One region of the Pseudoalteromonas sp. 78C3 genome, then DNA from elsewhere that is predicted to be linked to it. Evidence: predicted binding sites of a transcription regulator. Region 1 holds the regulator's gene; each other region holds the start of a gene.
The links. Region 1 encodes LexA, which represses DNA repair genes until DNA is damaged. Its sites were predicted from a motif close to TACTGTATNNNNATACAGTA; they were not measured.

Region 1 (7,624 bases):
GGTTGCTGATCAAAGCAAAAACAGGCTATTTTGTGTAAATACTTTGCCGCTTTACCTGGCGAGACTGATGGTACAGCCTGCATTACTTTATCTAGATTGCTGTTATTTTTAGCACTAAACATTACTTCACGCATTGCACCGGGTTTTACCACTACACTGTATTCTTTTGATTTAACTTCAAATGGTGCACCACTTTGTGCGTGAGTAGTAAAGCTAACGCCGACTTCTCGATTTTGTACTATTTGTGTACTTTGCTCTGCTTGCTCAAGCGAAGGTTTTCCATTAAGCCCTGTTACATCACAAAACACGTCATACAAAGGTACTAAAGCAAAGGCAAAGGCAAACATGCCTATGCAAATAAGTACCAAACGTTTGAGTAGCGGTGCGTGTGTCATTACTTAATTACCGGCGGCGTAGAAAAAGTATGATATGGCGCTGGAGAGTCAACTTCCCACTCAAGCCCTTCTGCCCCTTCCCATACTTTTGCAGGCACTTTATCACCGCCACGCGCGCATTTAATTACCACAGCTACAAACAACAATTGCGATAAACCAAAGGCAAATCCACCAATACTTATGATTGCGTTAAAGTCGGCAAATTGAAGTGCATAATCGGGAATTCGACGCGGCATACCGGCAAGCCCTACAAAATGCATAGGAAAAAACAGTACGTTCACACTCACCAGCGATAGCCAAAAATGCCATTTAGCTAGCGTGATATTAAACATATTGCCCGTCCACTTGGGCAGCCAGTAATAGGCCCCCGCCATTATCGAAAATACAGCCCCTGTTACTAATACATAATGAAAATGCGCCACTACAAAATAAGTATCATGGTACTGAAAGTCAGCAGGTGTAATTGCCAGCATCAACCCCGAAAAGCCACCTAAGGTAAACAGCACAATAAACGCAATACTAAAAAGCATTGGCACTTCAAAAGTTATTGAGCCTTTCCACATTGTGGCAACCCAATTAAATACTTTTACTCCTGTAGGTACCGATATAAGCATGGTCGCGTACATAAAAAACAACTCGCCAGCGACCGGCATCCCAGTGGTAAACATATGATGAGCCCATACAATAAAGCTCAATAGTGCTATGGAGGATGTGGCGTATACCATTGAGGCATAGCCAAAAAGTTTTTTACGAGAAAAGGTAGGTACTATTGTAGATATAATGCCAAAGGCAGGAAGAATCATTATGTATACTTCGGGATGACCAAAAAACCAAAAAATGTGTTGGAACATCACCGGGTCGCCACCGCCTGCGGCATCAAAAAAGCTGGTCGCAAAATACTTATCGGTAAGTACCATAGTGACAGCCCCTGCAAGCACTGGCATTACCGCTATTAATAAAAAGGCAGTAATTAGCCACGTCCATACAAATAAGGGCAACTTCATCCATGTCATGCCAGGGGCACGTAAGTTCACTATAGTTACAATCACATTGATTGCGCCCATTATTGAGCTAATCCCCATAATATGTACGGCAAATACAAACAATGCAGTATTGTCATTACTGTATGTTGTAGACAGTGGTGCATAAAAAGTCCAGCCAAATGCAGGACCCCCACCAGGCATAAATAACGATGCCAATAGGATTAAAAACGCAAACGGTAAAATCCAAAAGCTCCAGTTATTCATTCTTGGCAATGCCATATCTGGCGCGCCAATCATGAGTGGTATCATCCAGTTAGCAAGGCCTGTAAAGGCCGGCATAACCGCACCAAACACCATAATTAAACCATGCACTGTGGTCATTTGATTAAAAAAGTGAGGATCGACCAACTGTAAACCTGGTTGAAATAATTCAGCTCTGATCACCATAGCCATCCCGCCACCAATTAAGAACATGGTCAGCGAAAAAATTAAATATAAACTACCTATATCTTTATGATTAGTTGTGTAAAGCCAGCGTTTAAAACCTTTAGCTGGGTGATGAGCATGATGAGCTTCATTGGCGTTAGGTTGTTCTACTATGCTACTCATTAGTTCGCCTCCACTTTGGCATCAAGTGCTGCCTGTATTTGACTCGGTTGAATAACATCACCCGTATCATTACCCCACGCATTACGTTTATAAGTAATAACCGCTGCTAATTGCTTTATAGATAACTGTTTGGCAAATGCTTGCATTGCCGTACCGGGTCGCCCATGGATAACTACATCAATGTGATCTTTTATATTGCCAAGCACTATAGGGCTGCCTTTAAGTGCAGGAAATACACCCGGTAACCCCATGCCAGTAGGCTGATGACATGCAGCACAATTGGCCATATATACTTGTTCGCCTAAAGTCATTAATTCTTCTTTTGGGAGGGTTTTATCAAGTAATGCGGCATCTGCTAATGCTGCTTTTTGTTTAGCTTGCTTTGCATCTGCAAGCCACGTTTTAAAATCAGCCTCAGATTTAGCGACCACCACAACAGGCATAAAGCCATGATCTTTACCACACAACTCAGCACATTGGCCTCGGTAAGTACCTTCTTCGTTTATGTTCGTCCATGTTTCGTTTATAAAGCCGGGATTCGCATCTTTTTTAACTGCAAAATCAGGTACCCACCAAGAGTGAATAACATCGTCAGAAGTCATTAAAAATCGTACTTTTTGATTTATTGGCAGTACAAGAGGCTTATCAACCTCAAGTAAGTAGTTAGGATTTTTATCTGCAAGGTTCGCGATTTCATCTTGCGGGGTAGATAAAATAGAGTAGAACTCTACATCTTCACCCATATATTCATAATGCCATTTCCATTGCGAGCCTGTAATTTTAATAGTGAGATCAGCTTTGCTGGCATCTTCCATTGCAATTAGGGTTTTAGTGGCTGGTACTGCCATAGCAATTAAAATAACAAACGGGATTGCAGTCCAAAGTATTTCTACTTTAGTGCTTTCGTGAAATTGGGCAGGTACAGCCCCTTTAGATTTGCGGTGATGAATAAGTGCCCAAAACATAATTGCGAACACTATCACCCCAATCACACAACATATTATAAATATGGTCATGTGCAGCTGATATACATTATTGCTTATATCGGTTACGCCTTTGCGCATATTGTATTGGCTGTTAGCCAAAACTGGGTGCGAAAAAACACATAATATAAGCCACAAGGTAGAGGTCAGTTTACCCATGTGACGGCTCCTTTGATGCTATTGCGAATGCAAAGCGAAGAGGCATACGGCTTAAACGCCAATTCGTTATTTTTATTTTTTTAGTCAATCTCATTTAATATTGATTGGTTTTGCTGCGCCAACAACGGGTTTGTGTATATTGTGTGTTCTCAAAACTAAAAAGCTGTGAGTTATTATTAGCTCAGCACATTAATAATTAGCTAAAAAATGAACAACAAGCAAGTTTTAGTATAAAAAACAATCAGGTGATATTGAGTAATTAATAAAAAATCAGTAACCAACTAGGTAACAGGAAGTTCAAAAGATGAGCAAAACAAAGGGGTTTAACGCATTCGGAGGGGGAAAATATAAGTGCAAAAAAGTTTACAGCTTAAATTGTCAGTGAGCTATTTATGCCCTATTTTTAGTGCGAATTTAAAACAGAAAATGCGTACTAATTAGTACGCATTTATAAAACTGCTTGTTTAAAAGCTATTTTTAAAGTCACATCCAATCAGCGTTTCTTATAACGCCAACGGCTAAGCCTTCAATATTAAAAGACTCATTCTCAAGATCTACTTCAATAGATTCAAAATCGTCGTTTTCAGCATGAAGTAATACTTTACGACCCGCTTTCTCAAGACGTTTTACAGTTACGTCTTCGTCTAGGCGGGCAACAACAACTTGCCCATTTTCAGCGGTTTGAGTACGATGTACAGCAAGTAAATCACCATCCATAATACCAATATCTTTCATGCTCATACCGTTAACGCGTAGTAAAAAATCTGCAGCCGGTTTAAACATTAATGGATCGATTTTGCAGTGACTTTCAACGTGCTCTTGCGCCAAAATAGGTGAACCAGCAGCAACACGCCCTATAAGCGGTAAACCTAATTGTTCTGGCTCTTCTTCTTCAATTAACTGAATACCACGGCTTGCACCTGGTTTCATTTTAATTGCGCCTTTTTTAGCAAGTGCTTTTAAATGTTCTTCAGCAGCATTGGCACTTTTAAAACCTAATGTTTGCGCTATTTCAGCACGTGTAGGAGGCATACCAGTGTCTTTAATAAAAACTTTAATTAGTTCGAGTATTTGAGCTTGGCGGTTCGTTAATGGTCGCATACAACTGGTTTTCCATACAGTACATTTAACTGTGAGTATATACAGTTAAATAAAAATCGCAAATTTAAATTAAGCCTTAAAATAGCCAAAGTAATTTCACTTGTGTACATTTTAGGGATATAACTAAAGCTAGGTTTATAAATGATTAAAAAAGCAAAGGAGTCATTATGAGTATTTGGTACCAGCCCATCACTTTAGAGCTGTGCAAGCAGTTAGAACAAGGCATTGATGGCCAAGGAACATTAATGAAAACCATGGGAATAGAAGTCACTGAAATTGGTGATGATTACTTAGTAGCCACTATGCCGGCAATTCCTGAGCATCATAACCCAATGGGAATGGTTCACGGCGGTGCTAACGTTGTACTTGCCGAAACAGTTGCCAGCTATGCAGCTAACTTTGTTGTCGATTTTACAAAATTTTACTGCGTGGGGCAGGAAATTAGCGCAAGTCATTTAAAAGCATCTCGCAACGGCACTTTAACAGCAACGGCAAGAGCGTTTCATATTGGCCAACGTAGTTCAGTGTGGGAAATAAAAATTACAAATAGCCGCAATGAGCTGTGCTGCGTATCAAAAATGACCGCAGCAGTCGTAGAGCGAAGATAGTTACTTTTCGATTGGGTAAATTGTAATTTCCATACCCGCACCAATCGCAGATATACGCAATAGTGTATCTGCATCTAAGGCTTGATTAAAGCACTTAGGTGAAGTGCCTGATTCAAAACCAATATCAAACGTTCTACGTGAACAGCTTAACCATTGTTTTAGCGCGTTACGCGAACACGATTCAATAAGCTCACATATATGGTTTATTGCTTTGTCAGGCGTGTTTACTACACCTGTTGCTTCAATACGCGCTAATTGACGGTATTCGTCTTTGTCATAATGTAAAATCGTCGCGACTTTTTTCAAGTCTGCCACTAGCAAACTAATATCTTGCTTTGATTCAAGCTCAAGATCTACATTTAAAAATTGAATTTCCGACATCGTTTCGTATTTATCCTCTAATAATTTCATTGCAAACTTTAACGCAGTTTTACCGTTATACCAAATCAACTATGCTCTATTAACCACTTTATATAGATATTTCGCAGCTTTTAAGTATTTTTTAGCGTTTAAAGCTAGCTGGATATCAAACACTCAGCTCAATTAAACAAATAAGTCATGTTAGCAATTTAAGTGTAATCTTTTTTATTTTTAAATGATTACAGTAAGCTATAGTTTAAACTGCGACAAAATGTCGCAGTAACTAATCCCATTAATGTAATAAACTAGCCTCTAAAAATAATAAGACTAAAACATGAATAAAAAAATATTTAAGTATGCTCGCAAGTTACATAAATGGCTCGGTTATTTGCTCACATTACAAATTTTAGCTTGGCTATTAGGCGGTTTAGTCATGAGCGCTATTCCTCTTGATAAAGTTCATGGGGAGCATCTTGCAACACGTACTCTTAATAACCCATTTACGCAGGCTGATTATGTTGCCTCCCTTAACGATATTGCATCTCAGGTGGTTAATCCAACACAAATAATTTTTGAGAACTTTTTAACCACACCTATAATTACAGTAATAAATAAAGATGAACAGCAAAGCTTTAACGGTATAACAGGCCGACCTTTTGAGCCGCCAACTAAAATACAAATTACCGCAAATGCTAAAGCACACTTACTTATTGATGCTCAAGTGACAAGCGCTGTACTGCTAAAGCAAGGTATGCGAGAAGTTGGATATAAAACCAATGTTTGGCAGGTACAATTTGACGACACATTTAACACAACACTGTACTTGTCAGAAAATAACGGCAGAGTTGTCACCGTTCGCAGCACACTATGGCGAATTTTCGACTTTTTTTGGATGTTACATATTATGGATTACGATGAGCGAGAGGATTTTAATAATCCGCTGCTTATTAGTTTTGCAGCAACCAGCGTACTTTTTTGCCTAAGTGGAATATTACTACTTATGCAAAACATACGACTAAAACGATTTATCCGAATTAAAAGTAAGAATAAATCAAAGTAGTCATATTGGTTTTTAAGAACTAGCGCACTCTCACCAAAGACTAAATAAGCCCTAGGAAGTACCCAAGGGCAGATTTTATTCCAAGTGTTTAAATCGACTCAAATGTCGCTTTAACATTTCGTTTTCGAAAATCAACTCATCACGCTCATCCAGCAATTGTAAAACTAAAGCTATTGCCGACCAATCTAACGAAAAGTCATGTTGAATACGGGCCGCTTTTTTAACTAAGGTCACTGCAGATACCGTAAATTGCCACTGCGTAACATGCTTCCCCTCAATTGGAACCGCAATATTGTGCTCAACTAGCTCATATAAAATTGCTTCGCTAATATCACTACTCAAACATAGCTCTTTGCTAGTAAGTAAATCATCTTTTTGTGTCACGATAATTTGCATTATGGCTTGCTCCAGTTATTACGGGGATCAAAGTGAGCTTTTTCGGCTAATTCTTCCCAAAGTTTTTTACTGGTATCATCAACAGATGTTGGATTAACAATTTTAAGCACAGCAAATAAATCACCTTTGGCTTTTTTACTCATTAATCCCTTACCTTTAATACGCAAGCGTTGACCAGACTGACTATTAGATGGAATAGTTAATTGGATTTTGCCTGCCAACGTAGGTAAATTTATTTTTGTACCAAGAGCCGCTTCCCATGGTGCAAGAGGGACGACTATATTTAGGTTATGACCTTCAACATCAAATAATGGGTGGGGCACTAAACTAATTTGTAAGTACAAATCGCCATTTTGCCCGTTCGCTGACCCTAATCCGCCTTGCCCTTTTAGTCGAATTCGTTCGCCATTTACTGAACCTGCGGGAATTTTCACTTTAAGTGATTTTTTAATTTCAGAGACACGACCACTACTATCTCGCTGCGGTAACATAAACTCAACAGGCTTAACGGTATCAACTAAAGTCTCTTCAAGAAAAATCGGGAACTCTATTTCCACATCTTGTCCTTTTTGCGCGCGAGTAGCGTTACTTCTGCTCTGCCCGGAACGATTGAATCCACCGGCGCCGCCAAACATTGAATTAACAAAATCAGAAAACTCTTGATCGGTTTGAGGATCGCTTTGCTGATAATTACTTTGCGATGAGGCATTGTTACCACCATAATTACCTTGCTGTTGACGAGCACGATTTTGTTGATGACGACGTAACTCGTCGTATTTAGTGCGTTCTTCTTTGTTATGAATGACTTCGTAAGCTTCTGCTATTTCTTTAAACTTATCTTCTGCTTGAGGCTCTTTGCTTACATCTGGGTGATATTTTCTGGCTAATTTTTTATAAGCTACTTTAACCGCTTTATCGTCTGCATCAGGCGATATTCCGAGCACTGCATAATAATCAACAAATTTCATTT
Region 2 (7,624 bases), on a different contig from region 1:
ATGCGCACTGCTCTTAATGCAGCTTCACATACCAACTTATCGCCACCTAATGATTTAACTTGCGTTACTAAACCATTAAAACCTAAACGAATATTTACTCGGCACTGTTGGTTTTTCATTTTTTCATCAATCAATAAGTTTTGCTGAATACGCGCCATAATTAATGCACGGTACTTATCAACTTCGCTTACCACTTGTTGTTGACGTATTTTACTACGGGCAGCCTGCTCTTTGGCAAGTTGCTCTTGTAACATTTGCTCTTGCATTGCTTGCTGGCGTTTACGTTCTGCCTCGGCTGCACGCTCTTTTGCTTCTTCTTCACGTTTTTTACGTTCAGCTTCTGCTTTTTTAAGTGCGTCTTCTTCGGTTTTACGCTTATCAGCAGCAGCTTTTGCTGCACTTTCAGCTTCTTGCTTTTGCTTTTCGGCTTGCTTAGCTTTAGCGCGCTCTTTTTGCTCAATGGCACGTGCTTTTTTAGCTTGTGCTTGCGCCTCGGCTGTTTCTTTTTCTTTAGCTTTACGTTCTTGCTCTAGCTTTTTAATATGCCTAGATTCAGATTCGCGTTGCTTACGTGCATTGGCCGCTCTGCGTTCTAAATCGCGGATACGTTTGTCTTCAGCACTTTTTTTATCTTTTTCTTTCTTTTGAAGTTCAGCAATTTTTTGCTCAACTTGTTTTTGATCAACTGTAACGGCTGATACTGCTTTATCTGGCGTAGGTATAGCCGAATTAAGCGTTACCTCCATTACTTTAGGTGCTGGCGGATGAATGTTTGCAGACGCATACAAAAAACCACCAATGCCTAAATGAAGTACTATCGATTTTACTACTGAACTATTCATACAGCTACTTCCCCTCAAAGGATTCAGTCATTAATCCTACTGATGGTACGCCTGCATTTTTCAAAAAATCCATTAGTAATAATACTTCTTGATACGACACCTTACCCGAGCCTTTAATCATAACTGGCACGTCAGGGTTTTTCATTAACTGTAATTTTATAACCGCAGCAACATCAAGTGCTTCCATAGGCTCTTCAGGATCAGTACCTACGCTTACATAATATTTACCCTCTGCATCAATTGAAGCAATAATGGGCGGAGTATCTTTAGTATCAACTAAATCAGACTCTTCCATTTTAGGTAAATCAACTTTTACACCGTGTGTAATAAGCGGTGCTGTTGCCATAAATATAATAAGTAATACCAACATTACATCAATGTAAGGTACTACATTAATTTCTGCGACCGGACGGCGCTTTTTACGCTGATACATTCGCTTGTGCCTCTATTTGTGTAGCTGCTTGACGGTGTAAAATATTAGCAAACTCTTCCATAAAGTTAATATAGTGAGACTCAAGCTTTTCAACACTGTTTGAAAAGCGGTTATAAGCAATAACGGCCGGAATTGCCGCGAATAAACCCATAGCAGTCGCAATAAGTGCCTCTGCTATACCGGGTGCTACCATTTGTAATGTAGCTTGCTTAACTTCACCTAGTGCAATAAAGGCATTCATAATACCCCACACTGTACCAAACAAACCGATGTACGGACTAATAGAACCTACCGTTGCTAAAAACGATAAGCTAGATTCAATTTTTTCAATTTCACGAGAAAGCGCAACACGCATAGAACGATGCGTCCCTTCCATAACAATACTCGCACTTTGAAATGTATTCTTTTTATGACGAGCAAACTCTTTAAAGCCTGAAGTAAATAAGGCTTCAATACCTTGAGACTGACCGCTGCGTGACGATATTTCGTTATACAATTTACTTAGATCAATACCAGACCAAAATTTTTGCTCAAATTTCTTAGCATTTGATAGTGCATCTGATATTGCTTTTTTACGCTGAAATATAATTGTCCACGACATTACAGACATGGCAACTAGCCCTAACATCACTAACTGAACAAGCAAGCTTGCTTCTAAAATTAGGTCTAAAAAATTAAGCCCTGATCCCACGTTAAACTCCTAAGTAATTTCAAAATACGGCAAATTGGTTAATTTGTGTAAATATGACCGTTTATACGGTCAAAAGTTGCATCTAGTGTATCTAGTCCATTTCAAGCTGACAACGGTATTGCTATGAATAGGCAACAAAAAACGTTAAAAAACAGCTTTAGTTGGCATTTCCCTTTGCCTCAGTATTTTATTTAATCTTTTAAATAAACTCGCTAACTATAAATATGCGTAAATATATAAGTAAAACGTCATAAAATGCGCCGTTTATTCAAAATAAGAGCATAAACACTCAAAACCTATAAGCCTTACCTTCACGTAACAGTAAAACTAATACCGAGCCACATCAAAATAAATTACTTAAGCTAGAAATTTCATTAACTTATAAATTTAACGATTAATTAACGCGCAAGATTCAAACAACAATAAAATTCACCGAATTAGTTTTTCTAATCTGAAAATACAAATTTTCTAGTTTGAACAAAAAGGTGATCTTACGTATTATTCTCCCATACCGAACTAGCGCACTGAATGAGATAGTTTCATTAAGCCAAGTTCTTAGTAATAGGATATTTTATCGTATTACATTGTTTTACTCTTTCTGGATAAAACCAAATTCAGTAAAACGTAGTTCCCTGGATTACTTCCTTCAACTTGTTGTTTGCCCGCATTTTTTGCGGGCTTTTTTTTGCCTACAATTTGGTGCGCTACATACTTTATTTATAAACTAATAATTGCCCTAACTATTTTACAATAAGTAATTCGGTTACTAGTTTGAATGGTACGCAGGATAGCTTCGCGAGTCTTAACGCCCTGTGAATTAACAGTTAACTATAAAGCGTATAAGTATTTTTAAATAACATTTGCAACAGTTTGGTGAGGTTTTGGGTAAAATACCAGCCGTATAAATATTTGAAAGAAAGGGATACTAAGTCAATTACCTGCTGCGCAATAAACCACAGCAAGTAATGTTTATGATGAGGCTAGTCTTTTTTAGGAAGTAAACCAAAGTGATGATATGCACTGTCAGACACTATTCGCCCACGCGGAGTACGCTGAATAAACCCTTGCTGAATTAAAAAAGGCTCTATTACATCTTCTATTGTTTCACGCTCTTCACCAATAGCTGCAGCTACATTGTCGAGTCCTACTGGGCCGCCCATGAATTTTTCAATTATGGCGAGTAAATATTTGCGATCCATATAATCAAAACCACTTTTATCTACGTCAATCATATCAAGCGCTTGCTTAGCTACTTCGGCATTTACTGTACCGTCAGATTTTACCTGTGTGTAATCGCGTACACGGCGTAATAAACGGTTTGCAATACGTGGTGTACCACGTGAACGTTGTGCAATTTCGGTTGCGCCATCATCACACATTTCTAAACCAAGATAATGTGCAGAGCGCCCTACTATGTGCGACAAATCTTCTACAGAATAAAACTCTAATCGCTGCACAATACCAAAACGGTCACGCAGTGGCGATGTTAGCGAGCCTGCTCGCGTAGTGGCACCAATAAGTGTAAATGCAGGTAAGTCTAATTTAATAGAACGCGCAGCTGGGCCTTCACCAATCATTATATCAAGCTGGTAGTCTTCCATTGCTGGATACAGTATTTCTTCAACTTGCGGGCTTAGCCTGTGTATTTCATCAATAAACAGTACATCGCCTTCTTCTAAATTAGTAAGTAACGCAGCTAAATCACCTGCTTTTTCAAGTACAGGGCCGGATGTTGTTTTAATACTTACGTGTAATTCGTTGGCTACAATATTTGCAAGCGTGGTTTTACCAAGCCCTGGTGGGCCAAATATTAATAAATGATCGAGCGCTTCACCACGGGTTCGAGCAGCTTCAATAAAAATTTCCATTTGCTGCTTAACATGAGGCTGGCCTCTGTAGTCGGCTAAAAGTTTTGGTCTTATTGCACGATCTATAGAGTCTTCATTTGTTTTTTCAGTCGCATCAATTAAGCGATCCGCTTCAATCATGGGTTACTCACAACATTGATTTTAAAGATTCTCTAATAAGAACCTCAGTAGACATATCGGGTTTGCTTATCGATTTTACTGCTTTTTGAGCTTGTGGCAATTTATAACCTAATGCAAGCAGTGCCGATACGGCATCATCGGCTGCGTTATTAGCTATTGTCGCATCGCTCATTGGCTCTATTACTGCGCTGTCGCTAAATGGCGTAAATAAATCATTACCCCAATCTTTTAGCCTGTCTTTCATTTCGAGTACTAAACGCTCGGCTGTTTTTTTACCTACACCGGGTAATTTAACTAGCGACGTTGAGTCTTCGTTATTTACACAGCTTACAAATTGCTTTGCCGACATGCCCGATAAAATAGCTAAGCCAAGTTTTGGACCAACGCCATTTGCTTTTAATAGCTCTCTAAACAAGGCGCGTTCAACTTTATTATTAAAACCAAATAATAGTTGAGCATCTTCACGCACTACAAAGTGGGTGTAAACAATCGCGTTTTCACCAATTTTTGGTAAATCGTAAAAACAGGTCATTGGCATTTGTACTTCGTAACCTACACCACTTACTTCAAGTAATATTTCTGGTGGCTGTTTTTCGACTAAAATACCATTTAAGCGGCCTATCATAGTTATTTCCTTAAACGTCCTCTAACGGTTTTGCTTGCGCTACCCGCTAGTTTAATTAAATTTTGTTCTGAGTGAGCGTGGCAAATCGCAATAGCGAGTGCATCAGCTGCATCGGCCTGTGGCGTACCGGGTAGTTTTAAAATATTTTTTACCATGTGCTGCACTTGTGTTTTATCAGCGCCACCGTTACCTACTACTGCTTGCTTAATTTGCCTAGCTGAGTATTCAAATACGGGTAAGTCGGCCATTGCAGCGCCAACAATCGCGGCGCCTCTAGCTTGGCCTAGTTTTAAAGCTGAATCGGGGTTATGCGCCATAAATACTTTTTCAATGGCAAAGGTTTCTGGTGAAAACTGCTCAATAAGCTGTGTAATGCCTTGATAGATCATTTTAAGCCTAACCGGAAAAGGATGATCGGCTAACTTAATACAACCACTGCCTAAGTATGTAAATTTAGAACCTTGGTGGGCAACAACGCCATATCCGGTCAAACGTGAACCAGGATCGATCCCTAAAATAATGGCCAAACAGCACTCCATTGTTATTATTTTTAAATTACGCTAATAATGCCAGAGCACTGTATAAATTACCAGTACAAAGAAAAACAAAAATGCCCACGTGTTAGGTGGGCATTTGAAGGAGCATGTTAGTTTAAGCTTACCCTAGGGCACGCACTAATCCTTGGGTATTTTGTTTAAGTGTTCGGGCAATCATTAAATAGCCTAAACCAGCCACAAATACACCGCCAGCTACCGGACCAATAATCCATATATGCGGATGTAACTTACCTGCTAAATCAAACATTTGTTGCTGCACAATTAAAAGCGCTATATCACTAAAAAATGCAGCAACTAAGCCAGCTAAACCGCCGAGTAATAAAAACTCGTACAAGGTCGCGTTTTTAATTAATCGGCTTTTAGCCCCAAGCGTTCGCAGTATGACAATTTCTTGCATACGCTCACCTAAACTAGCTTGCACTTGCGATATAAGTACAAGCGCGCCACACAGCACAACAATTGCAAGTACAAAGCCAATGGCGAGTGATACTTGCGAAATAGTTGTTTGTATTTGCTTAACAAAGTTATCAATATCAATCGCTGTAATAGTAGGGTAAGTACGCAATAACTGGCTAAAATCACGCTTTTGATCTGGGTTTATACGTACCGACGAAATATACGTTGCCGGAAAATCTGCAAGTACATCTGGGCTTAAAATAATAAAAAAGTTAGGTTTAAGCGTGGCCCAATTAACTTTGCGCACACTGGTGATTTTAGCATCGAACGACTGCGAACCAATTAAAAATGTAAGCGTATCGCCTATCTCAACATCTAAACGCTCAAGCATCGACTCCTCTACTGAGGCTTCAGCCATCGCATTTTTACCAAACCACGTGCCTTGTGTTACTTCATTCTGGTCAGGCACATCTTTAAGCCATGTAAGGTTTAGCTCGCGGCCAATACCTGCACGTGCTTCTTCGTCTTTTTTCTCGTTGTCTTGCAGCGATACAGAACGTGCTACCAACTCGCCATTTACCGCATTTACGCGCCCACGAATAGTGGGATAAAACTCTGATACTTGAATATCTTTTTGAGCTAAATATTCATTAATTGGCTCAAGCTCATTTTGCGTAATATTAACTAAAAACGCATTAGGCGCATCGGCAGGAAGTTGCGACTGCCAATCAGATATCATGTCGTTTTTAAGTACCACTAAAAACAGCAGTAATTTAATCGCTAACGAAAAACTAATTAACTGTACCGCGTTCACATTTGCACGCTTTTGAATAGATGCAATTGCAAGCGACCAACTGTTACCTGGTTTTAAGCCAAGCTTTCGACCGCCACCAAATATTAATTTAGATATCAAAAACAACACACCAATTAGCGCAAGTGTTGATATAAACAAAATAAGCGTTATTTTTATGTTGTTACTAAATAACCACATTAATAAAAACACGGTTAGCGCACTCATGCCTAAATGCACACGACTTACTGCCAACTTGTCACCTAAGTTACGGCGCAGCACTCTAAGCGGTGGAATATCAAATAAATCAAATAACGGTTTAATAGAAAACATAACGGCACAAATTACGCCAGTGCTTATAGCCACCAGCCAAGGTTTAAAGCCACCTAAAGGTAGCTCTGTGCCCATACTTTTCGATAAGTAACTTGTTGCTATTTCTTGCAAGCCATAACCAATTAACAGCCCAATACTTACCGCCATTGCACATACAAGCAATAAATGGAGCATGTATATTTTGCGGATCATTGAACGGCTACCGCCTAGCGTTTTCATCATCGCTACTGGGTCGTATTGGCGTTCACAATAACGTTTTGCTGAAACGGCTATAGCCACTGCGGCTAAAATAATACCTAATAGGCCGGCAAGTAATAAAAAGCTCTCTGCACGGTTTAAACTATTTGAAATAGGTGATTGACGGTCTTTAACGCCGTACCATTGTTGGTTTTCTTTCATTTGTGGTTTAAGCCACTCGTAAAAGCTATTTATATCGGCCTCACTACCTGCATAAAGTTGGCGATAATAAACACGACTACCTGGCTGCACAACTTCGGTTTTTGCCACATCGTCAATATTAATAAGCACGCGACGGCTGCTCGAAAATACATTAAATGGCGCATCGGGCTCTTCTACAATAACTTTTGAAACATTAAATAATGCAGCGCCAAGCTCTACTTGCGCGCCTATATCAATATTTAAACTGTAAAATACTGATTCACTTAGCCACACATTACCAGGCGTTGGCCCGCTATTAGCAACCTTAGTTTCACCTGTTAAGGTATCCTTAACTTTTAACTGCCCTTTTAACGGGTACGCATTAGATGCCGCTTTTACTGAGCTAAACTGCATTTCATCATCGGCAAACAACATAGTGTCGAAGTACACCATTTGCGCCGTTTTTAAATTTTGGCTCTGTGCTTTAGTAATAAAAGCAGTGTCGAGAACATGATCGCTTGCAAGTACACGGTCTGCTGCAATAAAAGCACTGCTTTTTTGCGCAATACTTTGCCCTATTCGCTCAGTAAC
Region 3 (7,624 bases), on a different contig from region 1:
ACCGCAATGCCTATTAAATCAAACCAGTGGTAAAGTTCAGTCATATTTGTAACAACCCAAAAACATTTGTGCCGTTTTAACACAAACCAAACAAGGTTTTAAGTAATAACGATTTATTTTAAGAAGTTTATAACATTTTTGAAGTGTATCTCAGGGGGCGGGAGCTTGCGCTTATGAGAAGTGAATGCCTCATGCAGTGAAGATTATCTTTAACCTATAAGCTAAATCACCACACTCATCAAATTTCAGGCATAAAAAAACACGCTTTAAGCGTGTCGTTTCATTCTTATTTATTTCAGTGGTTGCGGGAGCCGGATTTGAACCGACGACCTTCGGGTTATGAGCCCGACGAGCTACCAGACTGCTCCATCCCGCGCCTGAAATTTGTAGACTTATTTAAAGTTGCTTACATTACAACTTGGCTTCCAATTAAAAATTGGTTGCGGGAGCCGGATTTGAACCGACGACCTTCGGGTTATGAGCCCGACGAGCTACCAGACTGCTCCATCCCGCGCCTGTATATTTTAAGTCTATCGACTACTTTATTTTATCTCTTAAGCTAGAGTTTACAGTAACCAAATCTTATAAAAAATTGGTTGCGGGAGCCGGATTTGAACCGACGACCTTCGGGTTATGAGCCCGACGAGCTACCAGACTGCTCCATCCCGCGCCTGTAATTTCTTTAAAACATTTTCGTAATATTTACGAGCCTGCCTTGAAGAGAGCGCTACTATATAGGAATAAACATTTAATGCAAGGCCTAAACTAATTAAAGTTGTTCAACCGAACAAAAAGCAATCAAATTGCTATTCTGCGCTCAACCTTTGATGCGGATTAATCATTTTTTGCCATTCCCAGTCTGGATGTCCCATCACTATAAAGTCAGGGTTCTCAGTACTCTCGCGTTGGTTGTACGTTAGCGGGTTAAATTCTGCATCGGTAATACAACCACCGGCTTCTTCAACAATAACTTGTGAAGCACCTGTATCCCACTCTCCCGTTGGACCAATTCTTAAAAAACAATCTGCTTTGCCTTCTGCAACAGTACAAGCTTTTAATGAGCACGAGCCAATAGCAATAGTTGTAAACTGACTATTTAAATACTGACTCACCGCTTCTATTTTTTGGCGGCGGCTCACTGCAAGCGTCAAGCTCTCTGGCGGCGCTACAGATATTTGCTTATCAATTGAGTTTTCACGTTTAAAGGCACCATTTTTAGCTGTAGCAAAATAAGTCACACCTTTTGCAGGCCAATGAATAACGCCAAGCACAGGATGATTATTTTCAATCAATGCAATGTTTACTGCAAAGTCGCCACTTTCTAAAATAAATTCGCCTGTACCATCCATCGGATCGAGCAACCAATAACGCTGCCAGTCCTGTCTGTCGGCGAGTGCAGGTATAGGTATTTCTTCCGACATAATTGGGATATCGGGCGCTAAGACTTTTAATCCAGCAACCAGTACGTCATTTGCTGCTAAGTCAGCTTTGGTAACAGGCGTATTATCTGATTTCTCTTGTTGGCCAATATCGCCTTTTTTATAAATGGCCATAATTGCATCGCCAGCACGCTCAGCTAATTCAATACACGGTTCGATTAATTTATTCATCGGCAGCTCCAGACGCTAAATACTTATCTAATAATAGCAAAGCTGCAACACTGCGTGCTTCGGTAAAATCTTCTTGGTCTAATAATGACTGCCACTGAGTTAATGGCCACTTAACAACAACAAGCGGCTCTGGTTCGTCGCCAATAAGGGTTTGTGGGTATAATTGCTTAGCAAATAAAATATGCATAGTGGCATTAAAGTAACTCGGCGCCATTGTTACTGTTCTTAATGGTTTAAAATACTCAGCACCAAAGCCAATTTCTTCTTTAAGCTCTCTGTTAGCAGCTTGCTCTGGCGTTTCGCCCGGATCGATTAAGCCTTTAGGAAAACCTAACTGGTAATCGTTTGTGCCCGCACAGTATTCACGTACAAGTAGTAATTCGTTGTCTGCACTTAACGGAACAATCATCACGGCTCCCCGGCCACCGCCGCGAATTCGCTCATACTGGCGCTCTTCGTTATTAGAAAACTTTAGCTCTAAAGACTCCACAGTAAACAGGCGGCTTTTAGCGACAACATTGTTACTGAGGATTTGTGGTGGTGTTGGGTGCTTTTTCTGTGTCATTGGCGTTAATTTGCTATCATGGCAGTTAGTTCAATAATAAACCTTATAAGTTGAAATTCCTATGTTAAATTGGTCAAAAATCGATACCGTTTTGCTCGACATGGATGGAACATTACTCGATTTACATTACGACAGTCATTTTTGGCTTAACGTTATTCCTGCGCAACACGCATTAGCAAGGGGCATTAGCCTAGATGCAGCTAAAGCAGATATTTTAAAACGCTATCAAGCTGTGAGCGGTCAAATACAGTGGTATTGTTTAGATTATTGGGAGCAGCAATTAAGCTTGCCTATAATGGAGCTTAAACGAGAGTCTCAGCATTTAATTAAAATGCGCGAAGACGTACCTCATTTTTTAACTGAGCTTAAAAAAGCAGGCAAAGAGTTAATTTTACTTACCAACGCCCACCCTGAGAGTGTCATGCTTAAATTTGAGCATACAGCGATTGATAACTACCTAGATGGCGTAGTGTCTACTCATGAATATGGAGTAAGTAAAGAGCAACAAAGTTTGTGGCACCAAGTACAAAAAGACTTAGGGTTTAATAAGCAGCGCACTTTGTTTGTAGATGACAGTGTGCCGGTTTTGAATGCTGCACGAGAATACGGCATTGAGCACTTACTTGCAGTTGCTAACCCTGATAGCCAACAACCACATAACGAAATAGCCGATTACCTGAGTGTTACCGACTATCGTAAGATTATTTAACTCAACTTACGTGACTTAAATTTTTGGGTAACGCGCTTCTAGCCCTTGATATACTAACTTTGCAAAATCTGCATGTTCTGTATCAAGGCTTTTAACTACTTCAACTAAATGCTCGTTATCTTCTTGCCCGTTCCATTCTTTAATATAGCTACCATCTTTGTAACCGTGATCTTGGCGGAAAAAGTTTAACGTATTTTTACCTACGTAGCCGCGATATAAATCATCAATATCCATACCCATTTGCGCCATACAGCCGGCAAAGGCACCTGCATTAAACGTTTTATCAGCAACAGCAGACGCCGCTAATATCTCTAGTGTTTGTTTAAAGTCATCAGCTTGTTGAGCATTACTAAGCTCAGTTTCAAGTTGCTTTGCTAAGTCTTCGTAGCTAGTTTCACCGTCAATTCTAAGCGATAGACCAAAATGAAAAATATCAACCAACTCTAAAATAACTTGTTCAGTATCTGGTGTTTGTTTTTTCCACCATTTCCAACCATGATGATCTAGCATTTCAGCACACTCAACCCAAATAGCGCGGTACCATTCAAACCCTTGAGTAAACCATTGCTCATGTACTTTAGTATTCATGGCGTTTTGCATTTCTAGCATCACTACTAGCTTGTTTAAATTGGCAGACATATCAATTCCTGTCGTTTTGGTTGGCGTAATTTTCGTTGGTGTAATAATACAGATAAAATGCTGATTGTGCATTGCTGTATATTTTTATTAGTGTGCTAATTATGTTTATCGTGACGTCGTAAACTCATGCCATGAATCAATTAAATCAATGAAATCTTCAAAGCCACAACCACTACTTAAACCATTTTCTTCAAGCGCTAAATCGTCATCCTGATACGCTATTAGGTCTTCGCTGTCTTGATGAAGCGCATGGGCTTCAAATAATGCTTCGTCTTTCGTTAATATTAAATCTATTTCTTGGCCTTTTAGTGTTAGCGGCTCATAGCTTGAACTTACCGATGCAATAAGCGCTAGTACCATGGCTACTTTGTCTTTGCCTATTTCTTCGTTTAGCCAGCGACCAATAATAGCGTGTTCACTGCTTATTTTAATACGTAGCCCACTAATAGGGTCGCGAATAAATTGATATTCCATAGGGTTTGCCTGTAAATCTTTGATTGCGTAATTATATACGTAAACGCCCGTAAACCACAGGACATATAAAGTAAAATAGCGCCACATGGCGCTATTTTACTCAACTTTAAAACCGTTAACTTCGCGATCTATAACGCGCTGCGTCAATGATCGACCATAAGTAGATAATAGGCACAAGTACAAAGCCTACAAGCACATAAATTAGTGCGTAACTTATTATAATAGCGAGTGCAAAAAATATAGCCGCTAAAATACGCCCTTGCACTAACTGCCCTAAACCAGGAAAAAATATATTACATAATGCTGCGATTACGTTACCGCCAGAACCTTGATCTGCCATACTAACCTCTGTATTTATTTGATTTTATAATTATTTACTTACACACTTTATGCCAATTTATTAAAGCTTACAAATCAAATAGTTAAATTAGTCTAGATTTAGAGAGTTAGTAAATTTTGCTAACTTTAGGTCAAATTAGCAATTTTTGTTATGCGTTTACGCTTTTTATTCGCTTAGTTAATTAGCAAGTTACTCGTTTTGAACACTATTTTATAAATAGCTGTTTATAAAAACAGTATTTTATTTAGCCTAACAAAAACACCTGTTATACTGCCCACAATATTGATTAAAAAGGCGTAACGATGGACGTTTCACAATTACTCGATGGCTTAAATGACAAACAACGCGATGCCGTTGCAGCCCCACTACAAAACATGCTGGTATTAGCAGGTGCTGGGTCTGGTAAAACACGAGTGTTAGTTCATCGTATTGCGTGGCTTATGCAAGTTGAGCAAGCCTCCGCTTACAGTATTTTTGCAGTTACCTTTACTAATAAAGCCGCTAAAGAAATGCGTGGCCGCGTTGAAGAAACACTAAAAGCGCCTGTAGGTGGTATGTGGATTGGTACTTTCCATGGTTTATCGCATCGTATTTTACGTGCTCATCACCGTGAAGCTAATTTACCAGAAGCCTTTCAAATTTTAGACTCTGACGATCAGCTTAGAATGATCAAGCGCTTATTAAAATCGATGAATATTGATGATAAAAAATGGCCCGCTAAGCAATTTGGCTGGTACATAAGCGCCAAAAAAGATGAAGCACTTCGCCCTAAAGATATTCAAGCATACGATATTAATGAGCAAATGATGCTGCGTGTTTATGCCGCCTATCAAGAGGCCTGTGATAGAGCGGGCCTAGTTGATTTTGCTGAAATATTACTACGCAGCTACGAAGTGTTAAAAAATAACCCTACGTTACTGCGTCATTATCAGCAACGCTTCGCACATATGCTCGTAGACGAGTTCCAAGATACAAATACCATTCAATATGCTTGGTTAAAGTTACTTGCTGGCGATACTAACAGCATTATGATTGTAGGCGACGATGACCAAAGCATTTATGGTTGGCGTGGTGCTAAAATCGAAAACATTAAACGTTTTTTAACTGACTTTAGCGCAGAAACCATTCGTCTTGAACAAAACTACCGTTCAACCGCGACTATTTTGAAAGCGTCCAACGCATTAATTCAAAATAACTCAGAACGTATGGGTAAAAGCTTGTGGACCGACGGTAACGACGGCGAGCCAATCTCTATTTATGCAGCATTTAATGAGTTAGACGAAGCACGCTTTGTAAGTAGCAAACTACGAAGCTGGTTAAATGCAGGTAATGCCCTACAAGATGCCGCAATTTTATACCGTAGTAACGCGCAATCTCGTGTACTTGAGGAAGCCATGCTACAAGAAGGCTTAAAATACCGTATTTATGGTGGTATGCGATTCTTCGAACGACAAGAAATTAAAGATGCGTTGTCGTACTTACGCCTAGTGGGTAATCGTCAAGACGATGCCGCATTTGAGCGTGTAATTAATACGCCAGCACGCGGTATTGGCGACAAAACATTGAGCCATATACGCGACTGTGCACGAGCAGAATCGTTACCGCTTTGGTATGCCGCAAAAGCAATTGTAGAACAACAGCATTTATCTGGTCGTGCTTCTGGTGCAGTAAGTAAGTTTGTAGAACTAGTTGAACAAATAGAAGATAAAATTAGCGATCTAACTTTGCATGAGCAAGCCAAGTACACAATTCAAACCTCAGGCTTGATGGCAATGTACCAAGCTGAAAAAGGTGAAAAAGGCCGTGCTCGCGTAGAAAACTTAGAAGAACTAATTAGCGCATGTGACCAGTACGAACTTCCTGAAGACGAAGAATACAGCTCGCCTTTACAAGGCTTTTTAGCACATACATCACTTGAGTCAGGTGAAGGACAAGCAGAAGAGCACGAAGATGCCGTACAAATGATGACGCTTCACTCAGCTAAAGGATTAGAGTTTCCGTTAGTGTTTATGGTGGGCGTAGAAGAAGGCATGTTCCCTTCTCAGCAAAGTAACGAAGAGTCTGGCCGCTTAGAAGAAGAGCGCCGCCTTTGTTATGTAGGCATGACACGAGCAATGGATAAGTTATACATTAGCCATGCTGAGAGTCGCCGCTTATACGGGCAAGAAAAATACCATAGCCCATCACGCTTTTTACGCGAAATACCTGAGGACTGCGTAGAAGAAATTCGTATTAAAACACAGGTTTCTCGCCCGCCGGCCGCCGGGCGTTTTAGCGCATCAGTTAGCCATGCCGCATTTGAAGACAGTGGCTTTAACTTAGGGCAACGAGTTTTGCATGCTAAGTTTGGTGTTGGTACCGTACTTAATTACGAAGGCAGTGGCGCGCAATCTCGCGTACAAGTTAACTTTGACGACCTTGGCAGTAAATGGTTAGTAACGGCCTATGCACGATTACAAGCTGTATAAAGCACACCTAAATGAGTTAGAGCAACAATTAGCTGGCGCGTATCATCGTCAGCTAGTGTTGATCACGGGCAGCCCAGCTTGGTGTTATGAAATACTTAACTCATTAATAGATGAAAACAATACACTTGTTGTATCCAAGCAGTGCGCGATTAAAAATTCGTACTGGCCTACTCGCACACACCAAATTTTAGGGCAAGAATTTGCTCATGCTGTTTACGATGGTTTTAGTGGTTTGCACCCTGATAAACTTGCAGCACTTGCCGGCACCGTTAAAGCAGGCGGTATACTGTTTTTATTACTGCCTGAACTAGATGATTTAGCCTCTTGGCAAGATCCAGCATTAAGTACAGTGCAATCACACGGTCAGAGCATTAACTACAGCATATTTAATCAACGTTTCGCGACTATTATTAAGCGATTACCCGCTTTTCATTTTAGTGAAAAAAATGGCTGTATTAGTAATCTCGTCAGCTCTGTTACACATAATAAAATTGATTATGTACCACAGCAAAACTGCGTTGAACAAATAGTAAAAATAGCTAATGGTCGTGCCAACAGGCCTTTACTCATTAATGCTGATAGAGGTAGAGGCAAGTCGGCAGCACTTGGCTTAGCAGCCGCAAAATTAGCTGATAAAAAAGTAATTATTTGCAGCACTCAGTTTAAAGCGACCCATAGTAGCTTTAAACATTTAGCCAACGAGTTAGACCTGCAATACAACGCTGAACATAAACAGGTCGCCAACTTGCACTACGTTGCACCTGACGCGTTATTAAACACATTACCTGAGTGCGATTTATTACTCATTGATGAAGCTGC
Region 4 (7,624 bases), on a different contig from region 1:
ATTAAGGCCCTCTAGAATATCAAGCATACTAGCTTGTTGCTCTTGTGTATTTACGTCGGTAAATTTAAGAGTGCCGGGCCATTGTCTGCCAAAGTGCGGGGTAGAGCGGTTTGGCCAATGCAGCTGATATAAATCAATGTAGTCGGTTTTAAGGCGCTTAAGTGAATCGTCTACGGCTTCTATTACTGTTTGGCGCGTAATATTGCCACCATCACGTACCCACGATAATCCATTGCCTGCAATTTTTGTAGCAAGTACCACATCGCTGCGCTTTTGCTGATTACGCGATAGCCAATTGCCAATAATTTCCTCAGTTTTACCATAGGTCTCTGGAGAGGGCGGTACTGCATACATTTCGGCTGTATCAATAAAGTTTACGCCTTGCTCTAACGCGTAGGCTATTTGTTCATCAGCATCGCTTTGAGTATTTTGTTTACCCCAAGTCATACTGCCTAAACATACTCTTGAAACGTTAATACCACTGCTGCCAAGTGGGCTGTATTGCATGAGAATTCCTTATTGCTCGTCTTGAGAGTAGCTAACTAACGCCGATAAAAGAGGCTCTGCAATGAGGGCTTTTTGGCCTGTTTCAAAATCAAACATAACCACTTTTGAAGTGCCTGTTGTTGTTATAGCGTTTTGTGCGTGACTAAATACGGTGTAATTCATAACAAATCGGTCTGTTTTTATATCAGAAATAGTAACACCGACTGTAAGCGTATCTGGGAATGTAACTGGGCGTTTATAACGAATGTTATTTTCGCTTATTACCGGGCCCACGCCATTAGGGCTTATTGTATCGAACAGATTTATTTTATTTAAGAAGTCGATTCGGGCTATTTCAAAGTAACGTAAATACACTACATTATTTACGTGTTGTAGTGCATCCATATCAGCCCACGCTACGGTGATGTCGGTATGGATAGGGTGCTGATCTTTAAACGTTTGCATTATTTATTGGCCCTTAATTTTAAAGTACTTAGATTATCAACATGGGGTTACGAGCTCAAGGTAATTAATGGCATGTTTTTTTATAAGATGATTGTACCTGTTTAATTTTAGGTCTACAGTTAAATTACACAGACAAACACAAAAACACACAAAGGTAAAAATATGCAGAATATAATTAATTGGTCCTTAGCTTGTTTGGTTTTTATAGCCTCTTTTACCTGTTACGCAATGGGTAACGAATCAGGCGCTATTATTTTAATGTTAGCGGGATTTTTATTCGAGGTCATATTTTGGCTGCACGGTTATAAAGAGCAAGAAGGTAATAAGCGCTTTTTTTAATCGCTAACTAGGGCCTGTTGACCTTTCAGGATTAAAATTTGTTCAATCTAGGGGCTATTTAATCTCGGCGCGAGGTTTGTGACCTAGTGGGCTAAGTAAAAACCGAGCAACAAAGAGTAAATTGCCCCTAGGCAGAACCCTTCGGGCAGCGTATGTTTGGCATTTGTGCTACGTTATCGCCTATTTATGGGGAATAACCACACTACATAGGCTCTGCCTTGCCTAAATACCAAACATACTGCTGCAAATTTAACCTCGAAAGATAAACAGGCCCTAGGCTTGCTTATCGCATTTGATTCTATAATAATGACTGTATAAATAACCAGTTATTGTTGTGGTGATGAAGAAGTTTATTCACATAGACATGGATTGCTTTTATGCAGCAGTAGAAATGCGAGATAATCCAAAACTTGCATGTGTACCGCTTGCTATTGGAGGCAATAGCCGACGAGGCGTGCTCTCAACCGCTAACTATATAGCGAGAGAATATGGCGTACGATCGGCTATGTCGAACTATCATGCTAAACAATTATGCCCCGATTTAGTTATTGTCCCTGGGCGCATGGCTGTATACAAAGAAGCTTCAAATCAAATACGCGAAGTATTTAGCCGCTACACAGACTTAATAGAGCCTCTCTCCCTTGACGAAGCCTACCTAGATGTAACAGACAGCACCGCTTGTAAAGGCAGTGCCACACTTATTGCACAGCAAATAAGAGCCGATATTTACAATGCCACCGGGCTCACTGCATCAGCAGGTATTGCACCGATTAAATTTATTGCCAAAATAGCCAGCGACGAAAAAAAACCGAATGGTCAATTTGTCGTTTTGCCTCATGAGGTCGATGACTTTTTAGCGCAATTACCGCTGGGGAAAATTCCGGGGGTGGGTAAAGTAACGCTCGAAAAGCTAAATTTAAAAGGCTTATATACCGGCAAGGATGTACGTGAAAAAGGCGTTAACTGGATGCAGCAACATGTGGGTAATTTTGGTGTGTCGCTTTATCAAAAATGTGCAGGTGAATATGTTGGTAAAGTATCAACAGATCGCATCAGAAAGTCGCTGAGTGTTGAGCATACCTACGAATACAATAAAACAAGTTTGCAAGAGTGCTTAGATGAGCTGCCAAAATTGTTAGACGAATTAGTTTTAAGGCTTAATAAACAGCAATTACAAAACCGTATTAATAAGCTGAGTGTTAAAGTGAAGTTTGCAAATTTTGTAGTGACCTCAGCCGATCAGGCATACCACGAGCTAAACACAGAAATATTTATTCAACTCCTTACTAAGGCTTATCAACGAGGGCTACAACAACCTGTAAGATTACTTGGCATAGGCGTTGGCATTAAAAGCGAGCCAGAACAAAACTTTCAACTTAGTATTCTCGATTAAGCTGTAAAGCCTGTAACCCCAAGTTGCCATTTATTGGCAAGTTGTATAATTAGCTCATCGCACCTTGCTGGTCTTCAATATTTAAATCGACGATAATAGGGGCTTATGTTTTCTAACAGGACTTTATTTATGGCATACCCTCAAGCGGTTAGTGCAAGCCTTGAATGCACATCTCATGATGCGCTTATTATTATTAGTGATGACTTTTCTCAATTACCAAATAACTCATTACGTGATGCTATTTTAGACCAAGCAAAAGTTGATTCTCGTATTGGTAAACAAGTTACTTTATTAGTGATTGAAAACAAACGCGTTGTACTTGCGCCAACGGGTCCGTTAAATAGAGATTACGACGATGTTCGCCGTTATTTTGATGCTGCTAAATTAGCAATTAACGAAGCAAAAGCGTCGGGTAGTGTTAATCCTGCATTATTTTTACCAAATTTAAATGGCGATAGCCGTTATCAGCATGCTTTAGAAGTTGCTTATTTAGGCGCTTGCCAAGCCTTATGGCAGCCATTAGAAGCGCGTGAATATCACGGTGAAAGTATTGAACCTATTACTCAAATTGGTTTAGTTGGCGCAAGCGAGCAAACAATTAAAGCTGTTAATGCGATTGCTGCAGGCCAATATGCCGCGCGTGACTTATGTGGCACTGAACCTGAGCGTATGGCTCCACCACGTTTTGCTGATTACTGCGTTGATTTATTTAAAGGCTCAAGCATTGCAGTTGACGTAATTGATGATATTGCAGCTATTGATAAAAACTACCCAATGTTAAGTACTGTTGCTCGTGCATCGTATGCAGTTGAGCGCCATCACCCACGTGTTGTTAAGCTTGAATATGTACCAGAGGGCGAAATTACTCGCACACTTATGTTTGTAGGTAAGGGTCTTGTATACGATACAGGCGGCGCCGATTTAAAAGTTGGCGGGCACATGGCAGGCATGAGTCGCGATAAAGGCGGCGCTGCTTCTGTTGCGGGCTTTATGAAAGCCGTTGCGGATTATCAGCCTAAAGGCGTTAAAGTGGTATCGTACTTAGCTGTTGTTCGTAACTCTATTGGCTCGGATTGTTTTGTGCCAGATGAAATTATTACTAGTCGCGAAGGTATCCGTGTACGCATTGGTAATACCGATGCAGAAGGGCGCTTAGCAATGGGCGACCTGCTTAGCGAAATGAAAGATTTAGCTAAAGGCGAAATAAACCCAACGTTATTTACTGTTGCTACATTAACGGGTCACGCGGCACGTGCAATGGGTCCTTACGGTGCGTATGTTGAAAATGGTCCAGCTCGTAGCGCTGGTATTTCACGTCAAATAGCTGACCTTGGAGATTTGTGGGCAGATGGCGCTGAAGTATCGCGTTCTCGCCGTGAAGATTACGACTTTATTAAACCACGCACGCTAGCTGACGATGTACTCTCGAGCAATAACGCAGCATCTGCTGTTACTGCGCGTGGACATCAGTTCCCTATGGCGTTTATGGCTATTGTTGGTGGGCTTGATAAGCACGGTAACGACTCTGCACAACCTTTGCCTTATGTGCATATGGACATTGCAGGAAGCGGTGTTGAAGGCGGTGATTGGCAGCATGGCAAGCCAACAGCTGCATCAGTAACGAGCTTGTTTGCACGTTACTGTTTGTAAGCTAAAAACCTACATGTAATAAAAAAGCCCTGTTAATTCAGGGCTTTTGCATTTTACGATAATTATATGGGTTAGGGTTAATCTAATTTAAAACGATTAACTACGCTCGAAAGCTCTTGGCTACTTTGTTTAAGATTATCACTGGCATCGGTAAGCTGTTTAGTATTATTTAATGATTGCTCAGTTGATTGAGATAGCTCATTAATACGCAAATTAACCTCGTCGGCAGCTTGAGTTTGTTGCTCTGTGGCGCGTGCTATTTGGCTGTTCATTTCGGTAATAATTGAAACAAGTCGTTCTATTTCATTAAGTGAAGTATTGGCTGATGACGCCTGATCTACGGTAGAAACTGAAAGTGCTTGGCTTGATTTAACTGCTTCTACTGCTGCTTTTGCACCTTCTTGAAGTTTAGTGATCATGGTTTGAATTTCGTCGGTACTTTGCCCTGTACGACTGGCTAGTGTTCTTACTTCATCTGCAACAACAGCAAATCCTCGGCCATGCTCTCCTGCGCGAGCAGCCTCAATGGCAGCGTTTAATGCCAATAAGTTTGTTTGCTCCGAGATGCTTCTTATTACATCAAGTACAGAGCCTATATTATGGCTCTCGTTGGCTAAATCTTCTGTTACACGACTGACTGTTTCTATGTTGCTTGAGAGTGTTTCTATTGCTGTAATTGTTTGCGCAACCACATTTTTACCCGTTGATGCGTTTTGTGCTGCATCTTTAGCTGCTTGCTCTGCGGCTTCGGCGTTACGGCTTACATCATGTATTTGGTGAGTCATTTGCTCCATGGCAGCTGCAACTTGGGTTGAGCTATCGTTTTGAAGCTCAATAAACGAGTGGCTTGTTCTACTTGAATCATCAACTGTATGCGCATGCTCACTTACGTCGTTTGCACTTTGCGCTACATGAACAAGTGACTCTCGCATTTTTAAAACAAATAAATTAAATGAATGTGATAGTTCAGATATTTCATCATTACCGGATTCATTTAATTTACGGGTTAAATCGCCTTCACCTTGTGAAATGTCTTTCATCATATCGGCAGCTAAACGAGTAGGTATTAAAATGCTCTTGCCTATAAAGTAACTAAGTAAAATAACAGCAATAATCATAATTGTTGCACTGACGACTATAAGGTTTCGTTGCTCGCTAAATGCTTCGTCAATTGAATCAAGATAAACACCTGAGCCAATAATCCATTGCCATTGATTAAAACCTTTAACAAATGCGATTTTTTCAACGGGTTTTTCTTTACCTGGTTTTGGCCATTTATAAGGAATAAATCCCTCGCCAGAGCGTTTAACTATATTAACCATATCAACAAACAGTGCTTTGCCGTCAGGGTCTTTGTTATTGGTTAAATCTTTTCCCTCAAGCGCAGGTTTTATAGGATGCATAACCATTGTTGGCTGGTAGTTGTTAATCCAAAAGTAATTGGTTTTGTCGTAGCGCAGTGCTCTTATTGCATTAAGTGCTTGCGATTGAGCTTGCTGTTGAGTAAGTGAATTACTTTGCTCAAGGCCATAATAGTGCTCGATTATACTGTACGCAGTTTCTACTACATTTTGTGTTTTTGTGTATTGCTCGTCTTTTAGCGAGCTATATTGATGAGTTAGGCTCGATATACTAAGTATTATTAGTCCAAATATAACTATGGCTATTAACAGTGAAAAACGCTGGGATATACTAAAACTTCGTAGATTAGGCATACATTTATCCTCAAAAAGTGTGCGCTTTAGCGCATAGAATAAGCGTAGCTAAAAAAAGAGTTTAATCTAGGCTTAACGTCCATTAATGCAAAAAAAAGGCTGATTTATCAATCAGCCTTTAGTCTGTTATTACTTTACTTGCTTATTTAACATCAAAATGACGATTAAAGAAGTTTGTAATTGTTTGATGTAAATGTGTTTGCACTTGTTTACCACGTAGGCTGTGCTTAGAGCCTGGGTAGGTCATCATTTCAAACTGTTTTTCGTTATCTTGCAGTTGTTTAAACAATTTAGTTGAATGCGTAAACAGCACATTGTCGTCAGCCATTCCATGATAAATCATTAATGGGCCTTTTAAGCCATCAGCATATGGAAATACTGCGCTATCTTCATACCCTTTAGCATTCGTATCAGGGTGACCTAAATAACGCTCTGTGTAATGCGTATCGTATAGAGCCCAATCGGTTACAGGAGCACCCGATACGCCGGCTTGAAAGTAATCGCCTGCTTTAAACATAGTCATAAGTGCCATGTAGCCGCCGTAGCTGTGGCCATAAACACCGATGCGTTGTGGGTCTACGTAATCAAGTGTACGTAAAAACTCTACGCCTTTAATTTGATCGGCAACTTCAACCACGCCTAGGTTTTTATAAATAGCATCTTCAAACTTTTTACCACGGTTGTACGAACCACGGTTATCCAGTTGAAAAATTACGTAACCTTGTTGCGCCATGTACTGAAAGTACAAGTTTTTACTGCGCCAGCTATTCGTCACTCGTTGAGCATGCGGGCCGCCGTATACGTTAACAATAACAGGGTGCTTTTTGCCATCAGTAATGTTGCTAGGCTTAAATAAACGGTAATGCATAACTTGGCCATCTTCGGCTTTAATTGTGCCGTATTCTGGTTTTGTTAAGTCGCTTAAATAAGGAGTAAGCGGATGGTTACTATCAAGCTTATTTTCTTCAAGCCATGTAATAAATTCGCCGTTTACTTTACGAAGCGCTGCTGAGTTTGGTTTATTATCAGACGAGCTATTATCGATAAAGGTTTTATTGTCTTTTGCTAGCACAACATTATGGTACTGACCTTTTTCGGTGATACGTTTGGCATCGCCCTTTTTAAATAAAGGCGCGCTGTATAAATGGCTTTCAAGCGGTGTATCTTTTCGGCCAGCAAAGTAAACAATGCCTTTTTTCTCATCAATACCTTTTAAGCTATCAACAGCCCAATCACCAGAGGTGATTTGACGAACAAGTTGACCGTTTGTGCGATACAGATATAAGTGTTTAAAACCGTCGCGCTCAGATGCCCATACAAAATGTTTTTTGTCTTTTAAAAACTCAAGATCAAAATGTAGGTTAATCCACGTTTCGCTGTTTTCGGTTAATGCTACTTTTTGGACTTTAGTTTCGCTGTTATAAAAACGAAGCTCTAATTTATGTTGCGAGCGATTTTGCCATTGGTAAGACAGTGTATTGCCGTCTTTTAGCCACTTAGCACGCGCGATATAAATGTCTTCATCTTTACCTAAATCAATCCAATCTACTTTTTGGTCATTTAGCTTAACCACACC

Region 2: the regulator LexA is predicted to act here: its motif matches at 5,155-5,174, upstream of ruvC (crossover junction endodeoxyribonuclease RuvC).
Region 3: the regulator LexA is predicted to act here: its motif matches at 4,556-4,575, upstream of uvrD (DNA helicase II).
Region 4: the regulator LexA is predicted to act here: its motif matches at 1,599-1,618, upstream of dinB (DNA polymerase IV).

The regions. Positions count from the first base shown of each region.
Region 1 is NZ_PJAV01000121.1:11,248-18,871, reverse strand. Features, by position in the region: gene CXF76_RS05085 (cytochrome c oxidase assembly protein) at 1-395, opposite strand, end outside; gene ctaD (cytochrome c oxidase subunit I) at 395-1,987, opposite strand; gene coxB (cytochrome c oxidase subunit II) at 1,987-3,129, opposite strand; gene lexA (transcriptional repressor LexA) at 3,613-4,230, opposite strand; gene CXF76_RS05065 (PaaI family thioesterase) at 4,398-4,838, shown strand; gene CXF76_RS05060 (hypothetical protein) at 4,839-5,219, opposite strand; gene CXF76_RS05055 (membrane protein) at 5,533-6,258, shown strand; gene CXF76_RS05050 (chaperone modulator CbpM) at 6,334-6,654, opposite strand; gene CXF76_RS05045 (DnaJ C-terminal domain-containing protein) at 6,654-7,622, opposite strand.
Region 2 is NZ_PJAV01000129.1:33,540-41,163, forward strand. Features, by position in the region: gene tolA (cell envelope integrity protein TolA) at 1-842, opposite strand, end outside; gene tolR (protein TolR) at 847-1,275, opposite strand; gene tolQ (protein TolQ) at 1,262-1,966, opposite strand; gene ruvB (Holliday junction branch migration DNA helicase RuvB) at 2,947-3,954, opposite strand; gene ruvA (Holliday junction branch migration protein RuvA) at 3,962-4,579, opposite strand; gene ruvC (crossover junction endodeoxyribonuclease RuvC) at 4,582-5,106, opposite strand; gene CXF76_RS07040 (ABC transporter permease) at 5,237-7,624, opposite strand, start outside.
Region 3 is NZ_PJAV01000172.1:96,506-104,129, forward strand. Features, by position in the region: gene CXF76_RS18690 (trimeric intracellular cation channel family protein) at 1-44, opposite strand, end outside; tRNA gene CXF76_RS18695 (tRNA-Met) at 300-376, opposite strand; tRNA gene CXF76_RS18700 (tRNA-Met) at 438-514, opposite strand; tRNA gene CXF76_RS18705 (tRNA-Met) at 594-670, opposite strand; gene cysQ (3'(2'),5'-bisphosphate nucleotidase CysQ) at 807-1,610, opposite strand; gene nudE (ADP compounds hydrolase NudE) at 1,603-2,175, opposite strand; gene yrfG (GMP/IMP nucleotidase) at 2,237-2,884, shown strand; gene CXF76_RS18725 (dUTP diphosphatase) at 2,900-3,523, opposite strand; gene CXF76_RS18730 (YacL family protein) at 3,629-3,997, opposite strand; gene CXF76_RS18735 (hypothetical protein) at 4,113-4,337, opposite strand; gene uvrD (DNA helicase II) at 4,640-6,805, shown strand; gene CXF76_RS18745 (GNAT family N-acetyltransferase) at 6,783-7,624, shown strand, end outside.
Region 4 is NZ_PJAV01000136.1:2,364-9,987, forward strand. Features, by position in the region: gene CXF76_RS08175 (aldo/keto reductase) at 1-507, opposite strand, end outside; gene CXF76_RS08180 (acyl-CoA thioesterase) at 517-951, opposite strand; gene CXF76_RS20705 (hypothetical protein) at 1,114-1,290, shown strand; gene dinB (DNA polymerase IV) at 1,631-2,683, shown strand; gene CXF76_RS08190 (M17 family metallopeptidase) at 2,813-4,333, shown strand; gene CXF76_RS08195 (methyl-accepting chemotaxis protein) at 4,411-6,048, opposite strand; gene CXF76_RS08200 (S9 family peptidase) at 6,191-7,624, opposite strand, start outside.